DNA from 3 places in the Paenibacillus sp. FSL K6-0276 genome. Region 3 is predicted to be linked to each of the others. Evidence: predicted binding sites of a transcription regulator. Region 3 holds the regulator's gene; each other region holds the start of a gene.
The links. Region 3 encodes LexA, which represses DNA repair genes until DNA is damaged. Its sites were predicted from a motif close to CGAACATATGTTCG; they were not measured.
Positions count from the first base shown of each region.

Region 1: a site for LexA is predicted at 1,223-1,236, ahead of addB (helicase-exonuclease AddAB subunit AddB). Genes of this name have one in related genera too.
Region 2: a site for LexA is predicted at 982-995, ahead of MHH52_RS21650 (YolD-like family protein). Genes of this name have one in related genera too.

Region 1 is NZ_CP150276.1:4,745,046-4,747,372, reverse strand. It holds gene MHH52_RS22515 (class I SAM-dependent rRNA methyltransferase) at 1-1,038, shown strand, start outside; gene addB (helicase-exonuclease AddAB subunit AddB) at 1,367-2,327, shown strand, end outside.
Region 2 is NZ_CP150276.1:4,575,915-4,578,241, reverse strand. It holds gene MHH52_RS21660 (PH domain-containing protein) at 1-104, opposite strand, end outside; gene MHH52_RS21655 (hypothetical protein) at 222-782, shown strand; gene MHH52_RS21650 (YolD-like family protein) at 1,035-1,361, shown strand; gene MHH52_RS21645 (hypothetical protein) at 1,358-1,522, opposite strand; gene MHH52_RS21640 (M15 family metallopeptidase) at 1,817-2,327, shown strand, end outside.
Region 3 is NZ_CP150276.1:3,335,441-3,337,767, reverse strand. It holds gene MHH52_RS15800 (hypothetical protein) at 1-157, opposite strand, end outside; gene MHH52_RS15795 (L,D-transpeptidase) at 305-643, opposite strand; gene lexA (transcriptional repressor LexA) at 916-1,542, opposite strand; gene MHH52_RS15785 (LysM peptidoglycan-binding domain-containing protein) at 1,838-2,251, shown strand.

The sequences.
Region 1 (2,327 bases), 1.4 Mb from region 3:
ATGGACAAGCGGCGTGCGGAGATCGTTGAAGCGCTTGTACAGGTTATGGCACCGCGTGGAATTTATGAGCGCAGTGATGTTAGCGTGCGCGAGCTTGAGGGTCTAGAACAGACGACTGGCGTGTTGTACGGGGAATGCCCACGGCATGTTACTGTAAGTGAGAATGGCCTGAAGCTGGTGGTAGATATCGAAGAGGGCCAGAAGACAGGATACTTCTTTGACCAACGTGAGAATAGAGCTTCTATTGCTCCACTCATGAAGGGCTGGGGTGGACGAAGCGGCATTACGCTACAAGAAATCGAAGCAGAAGATGGTTCGTTACAGACTTTGCCGGTAAATAAGAGTGGTAAACACGTAACTTTCCCTTATTGGGATGGTGCAACAGTGCTGGAATGCTTCTCGCACACAGGCAGCTTCACTCTGCATGCTTGCAAGTATGGCGCGAAAAAAGTAACCTGCCTTGACGTTTCCGCTCATGCTATAGAGAGTGCAAAAGTTAATGTGGAGCTAAACGGCTTTAGTGATCGCGTTGAATTCGTAGTGGATGATGCTTTTGCTTATCTGCGCAATCAGGTCAAAGGGGTAGAGGAACGTTCCGAGCGGGCGACGGTTGCTGGTGGCATAGATTCGGCAGCGGCGGCTACAAATCCTAAATCCGGAAGCAAAGCTGCCAAAACCGACACCTCCAAGCCGATGACAGCAGGTGGAGGTAGAACTTGGGATGTCGTTATCCTAGACCCTCCAGCGTTTGCAAAAACCAAAAGTGCAGTAGCAGGAGCTTGCCGTGGTTATAAAGACATCAATCTACACGGCATGAAGCTGGTGAACGAAGGCGGATATTTAGTTACCGCAAGTTGTTCGTACCACATGCAGCCTGACCTGTTCCTCGAAACTATTGCCGATGCAGCTAAAGATGCAGGCAAGGTGTTGAGACTTATCGAATGGCGGGCCGCAGGCAAAGATCATCCGCAGATTCTCGGCGTTAACGAAGGACACTACCTGAAGTTCGCGATTTTTGAAGTGCGGAGTAAGAAGTAAGATTGAAAGTTCAACAGTTATAACGAGCAAATGAACATATGAATCATGAGATCCGTAAGAAGGAGCCTGTGCTAGGGGCGCTTTTTTACGGATTTTTTGCATGTTCTTTACTAAGGTAAATTAGCTATCGGACTCAAGAGATGCTTTCGTTGTTTCTTCATTGTAAATCATTAGAAAATAATAGCAAACGCATGTTCTGATTTGAGCGGTTATGATATACTGAGGGGACGAGGAATAACTAAACTTTTTCGTTTGAAGTTAATCAATGGGTGGATGTTTCACCTTGTATCATATACATTTTCACCGCTACGGAAGGAGTCTATCATTTATGTCAGTAACCTTTTTACTAGGCCGCTCGGGCAGTGGCAAGACAACAAAAATATGGGAGTCTATCTCTTCTTCATTAGAGAAGGAACCTCTTGGCACGCCGATCATTATTCTTGTACCGGAGCAAGGTTCTTTTGGCGCGGAACGGGGGCTTCTGACCGTAGGGAATGTGAAGGGAAGTATACGAGCTCAGACCCTGAGCTTTTCGCGACTTGCCTATCGAGTGAAGCAGGAAACTGGGGGCAGCGCTAGTCTGCCTATCAGTGAAGAAGGTAAGAAGATGTTAATTTACAAAATCATCAGTCGTCGTAAAGAGGAACTGAAATTGTTCGGTGCCTCTGCAGACAGACCGGGTTTTGTGGATCGGCTGAATCAACTGCACACGGAGATGAAGCGCTGCTGCTTGGAATCCGCTGATTTAGAGGAGCAGTTGTCTGCGATGCGGGGGGCGATTGCGAGAAGTCCTATTCTTGAGTGCAAGCTGGATGATTTGCAGCTTGTATTCAGTGATTTGGAGCAGGAAATGTCACGCCTGTATATCGATGAAGAGGATCGTTTAGCGGAACTGGCTGAGCATATCCCTGAATCCTCCTACATTCGTGGAGCAGAGATATGGGTGGATGGTTTCCATGGATTCACTCCGCAGGAGTTCATAGTTATTCGAGAATTGATGCAACAAGCTTCGAAGCTGACCGTTTCACTTACGCTTGATCGACCCTACCCTTATGGAGATCAGTTGAATGAGCTGGAATTGTTTCACCCAACAGCGGTCACTTACATTAAGCTGCGAGGAATAGCTGAAGAACTGGGCATTGACGTGTGGGATGAGGTTCTGGAGCCTGCTGTTCTTCCGCGTTTTGAAGAAAGTCCTGTTCTTGCTCACCTCGAACGGGGATATGACCGCCGAATTCGCTGGAAAGGTGTAGACGAACAAGTAAAAGAGTCTATATCTATAGGCGCCG
Region 2 (2,327 bases), 1.2 Mb from region 3:
CGACGGGCGGTCACTGGAGCGGTGCCGTCAATGCTAGATCCGCATTCTCCACAAAATTTAGCGCCCTGCTTATATTCTGATCCGCAGGTTGTGCAATAAGGCATAAATACTCTCCTTCCCTGATTACAATTGAAATAATTATAACATAATAGTCAATTTACATAAATTTCATTTGCGCTTTACACAAACCGACATTATTCTGTTAAGTGGAGGGATAAATAATGAAAAAAGTCTTACTAATAGGAACGCTAATGTTGTCTGTCATCCTTAGCGCCTGCAGCAATAATAATTCAACTTCATCGGCGCCTGCCTCAGAAGAAGAAGTGCAGGAGACCGTGCAAAACTTCTACAATGAAATGTCCAAACTTGAGGAATTAGGAAAATCATCTTTAGCGGAGTTCAACGAAGCCATTGCATCTTATTCAGCAGGAGAACTTTCGGACAGGCAGCTAGAGAAGAAGATTAACGAATTCCAGAAGACCTCAACAGACCTATCCAATCAGGCTGAGAAGGTGAAGATTTCCTCTAGCTTGCCCGAAGACATTCGTAAGCTGCTTGATGAGTCTAAAATCGCTTTTCAAAGTGCTTATTCTTTAAAAGAACAAGCCTCTCAAGGTGCTGATTCTACAGAAGTCACCGCTGAGCAGTTTGAGGAATTGAATCAGAACGCTGATCTAGCGATGCTATACGGTATTTCCAAGCTCAATGAGGCAAGGGAAGCAACTGGGCTCATTGATGCTAATGGTCAGAACATTGCTGAGTCGAAGAAGGTTCAAGAATAGATCGCAATTTAGGCGCTGTACAGTTCAACTGTCAGCGTCTTTTTGATGTGATTTTGAACCTAAGTAGAGGTTTTTTTTAAGTGGAAAGCTCCTCTCGATCAGACATACATTATTATACAACTTTTAGATAAAGAGGAAGGTTTAAAAGTGGTATCTTTTTCCTAATTATTGATTATTCAGCGAAGGTGTGGATATAATACAAACATACGTTCGTGTATAACGGAATAAGTATAGAATTAAGGAGGGGTTACCATGGGCAAAAAGCTGGAGAAAAACGGACTGTGGGAAAGTAGTCGCATGATGCTGCCGGAGCACAAGGTAAGGATTATTAGGGATGAACGGGAGACGCTGCGCCGCATCAAGCCTATTCTGGATGAGCAAAAGATGGAGGAAATCGAATGTACACTGGCCTTATCATTACGGAGTCATGTGCGCGTAACTATTGTGCTGTTTGATCCCTTTGAGAATACAACATTTGTGACTTCCATTCACACCCACTCGCGTGAGTTTAAGCTGCAGTGGGCGGAGGAATGGAAGTGGATTAATGTAGATGACATCGTTGAGGTTTACATCGTCTAATGCTGAGAACCGCTGCCTTCACTTTTTTCATAAGCAATTAGGGTCACCGTTGGGTTGCCAGTCAGATGTGCAATGGAAGCTTCGGCATTCCGAATAATTTCGAGTGCTTCATCCTGCTCGCTCAGTGCTGCAACTTTATAGCTATCGCTATGAATGTCCATATGATCTCCCACCTTTCGTTAATATTTTGCCCTTTTTTGTGGAAATGATCCAAAGGTGTGGAAGCCGTGAATAGGTACTTTTCAGGTTAGATCTCGGGGATACCGGGGTCTTTTTTTTAAAATATAAGAAAGTATAAGTTTCACGCTATACATTATCCTTATATTTCTCGCATAAACGCTTACCGTCCTTATAGGGACGCTGAAGGCGTTTATGCTTGTATGCAGATGCAGGCAGGGGTACTAGTACAAGCAAATGGGGAAGCGGGATCATTGATTATACCAAGGGGTGATTCTATGCTGACTTTGGATCAAGTGAGGGATAAATCGGCGGCGCGTCTTGTCGGGCTTCATCCTGTCTTAGCCGCAGGGGCGAATGCTTTGATTCAGCAAAGCTATGCCAAAGGAGTACCTATCGTTATTACTCAGGGATTACGGTCGATTGCTGAACAAAATGCATTGTATGCGCAGGGAAGAAGTAAGCCCGGACCTATAGTTACCAACGCCAAAGGTGGAACCAGCTATCACAATTATGGCCTTGCGTTTGACTTTGCGCTTTTGCTGCCGGATGGCAAGAGTCTTTCCTGGAATATGAACCGTGATGGTAATAAAGATAAGATAGAGGACTGGCAAGAGGTTGTACAGGTGGCCAAGCGGCTCGGATTAGAATGGGGAGGGGACTGGACGTCTTTTAAAGATTATCCCCATCTGCAGATGGCCTTCGGCTTAACCACAAATCAACTTCGGGCAGGTAAGCGTCCTACGACGGATCAGGTCAATGAAGCTTTAAAAAGAATTACCGGGGAGG
Region 3 (2,327 bases):
AGGTGGTAGGGGAGATCGTCCCTTGTATGCTGCCAAATGAGGTGAGGAGGTTTACTTTTTTTCCACTAGCTTGATCGTTATTTAACAATAAGCCGGAGAGTTTAACAAGTGCATCGACTTTAAAATCGACGAGGGTTCTAATTTTTGAGTTGTTCAAAACTAAACACTTCCTTTCAATTTGAAATCCTGTTAACAATATTCGACATATAACCACAAGATTCCTATTACGCCATCAAAAATACTTAATTACAAACACACCCCATCCATTGAACTATGATTGAGGCGTGTTTATCTATGGATAGATTTAATTCCTGATCGTTACTCGTGTTCCAATCGGAACAATCGCAGCTAGTGTTAACACATCCTCATTGTACATACGAATACAACCGTGGGAAACTTCGTGCCCTATGGATGCGGGATCGTTATTTCCATGTATCCCATAGTGAGGCTTAGATAGACCCATCCAAAAGACCCCAAACGGACCGCCTGGATCAGGCTGTTTGTTAATAATTGTGAAGTCACCGAGTGGTGATTGAGTTAACATTTTACCGATTCCGACTGGGAAGCCCCTGATCACAATGTCGTTATCAAGAAGATAAAGCATACGTTGCGTCAGATCAACTATTATTCGGTAATTTGGCATTGTGCAACACTCCTTTCTAATTAGGATATGAGCAGGACGCATAAACGGTTATTCATTAAAAATGGCCATTTTAGCCCATGGGAACAAATGTTCTGAACTTGATTGATGGAGTTAGATAACAGTAAAATAGCTGTTCTGCATTTGCAGAACAGCTATTTTAAAAATAAAAGAAAGTATATATTTTACGGTATACATTATCCTTATACTTCTCGTAGAAACGGATACCGTCCTTTAAAGGACGGTATCCGTTTTCGGTTGGTAGGAGTGCATACTTAGTGGATATCTCGAAATAATCCGATAACTCTGCCGAGAATGGTCACGCGATTAAGGCGAAGAGGCTCGTACGCCGGATTCTCCGGCTGAAGACGTATATGATCACGTTCTTTATAAAAGGTCTTAACGGTTGCTTCATCTTCTTCGGTCATAGCTACAACGATATCTCCGTTATCAGCCGTTTGTTGTTGGCGAACAATTACATAGTCACCATTCATAATCCCAGCTTCGACCATACTGTCACCTTGAACCGATAACATAAATACTTTGTTATCTCCAACATAGTGAGTTGGAAGCGGGAAGTAGTCTTCAATATTCTCAGTAGCAGTGATAGGAACCCCGGCGGTAACCTTACCTACGACAGGAATGCGAGCGACGGTTTGTGCGAAATGATGGACATTCTCGGAATCCTCTTGGCCAAGCAATTCTATCGCACGAGGCTTCGTTGGATCTCGACGGATAAGTCCCTTCTTCTCTAGCCGATCCAAATGACCGTGAACTGTGGAGCTGGAAGCAAGGCCAACAGCTTCTCCAATCTCCCGGACGGAAGGAGGATAACCCTTGCTGCGGACTTCGCTACGTATAAATTCCAGGATCGCCAGTTGGCGACTTGAAATCTTTGACATTGGAATCAACCCCATATAGTAATGTTTGGGAAAATTATAACATAGAACTACCGTTCGCACAAACATAAGTTCTAACTATTATAAATATTAATTCGAAAGAGTTAATAAATGGTAGTCTTGTATTGATTACGTTTCCTTCATCTAAATGATAAGAATGGTTCTTTATATGAATAATATGGTAAATATCAACCTCTGAAAAAAAGAGAACAATTGTTCTAAAATAGTATTGAACAAAACACATGTTCGTGTTATTATAATTTCAAAAGTAAGAACAAGTGTTTGGAGGATGATATTCATGTTAAAATACAGTACATACCGTAGCATCTACGATAAAGCCCCAGTGGTTGAATCTTTAGGAAATAATCCTATTCCCCGTTATTCAGCTCAGATTAAAGAGATTACAGAGCTTTTGCTTGAACGATTAATGCGTTTGTTCCGGAGAGATTTTGTTGTTAAACTGACATTGATCATTGTGCTCGTACTATCAGGACTTACAGTAGTAGGCAATGTATTTGCAGGATCTACTACTTTAATGAAGGATGAGAAGCGCGTAGTGGTTGAACGTGGAGATACACTTTGGAGTATTGCTCTTGAGAATAAACCTTCTGATATGAAGACGGCTGTATATATAGAAGGAATTAAAAAATCCAATGGCATTAAAGGTAGTCAGATTAATGCTGGAGATATTCTCACTTTACCTTTTTATTAATATTCTAAGAACATAATAAGAGGACATGAAGAGCTTGCAGGGAGTAAACCTTGACAAGCTCTTTTTCTCATGGCAG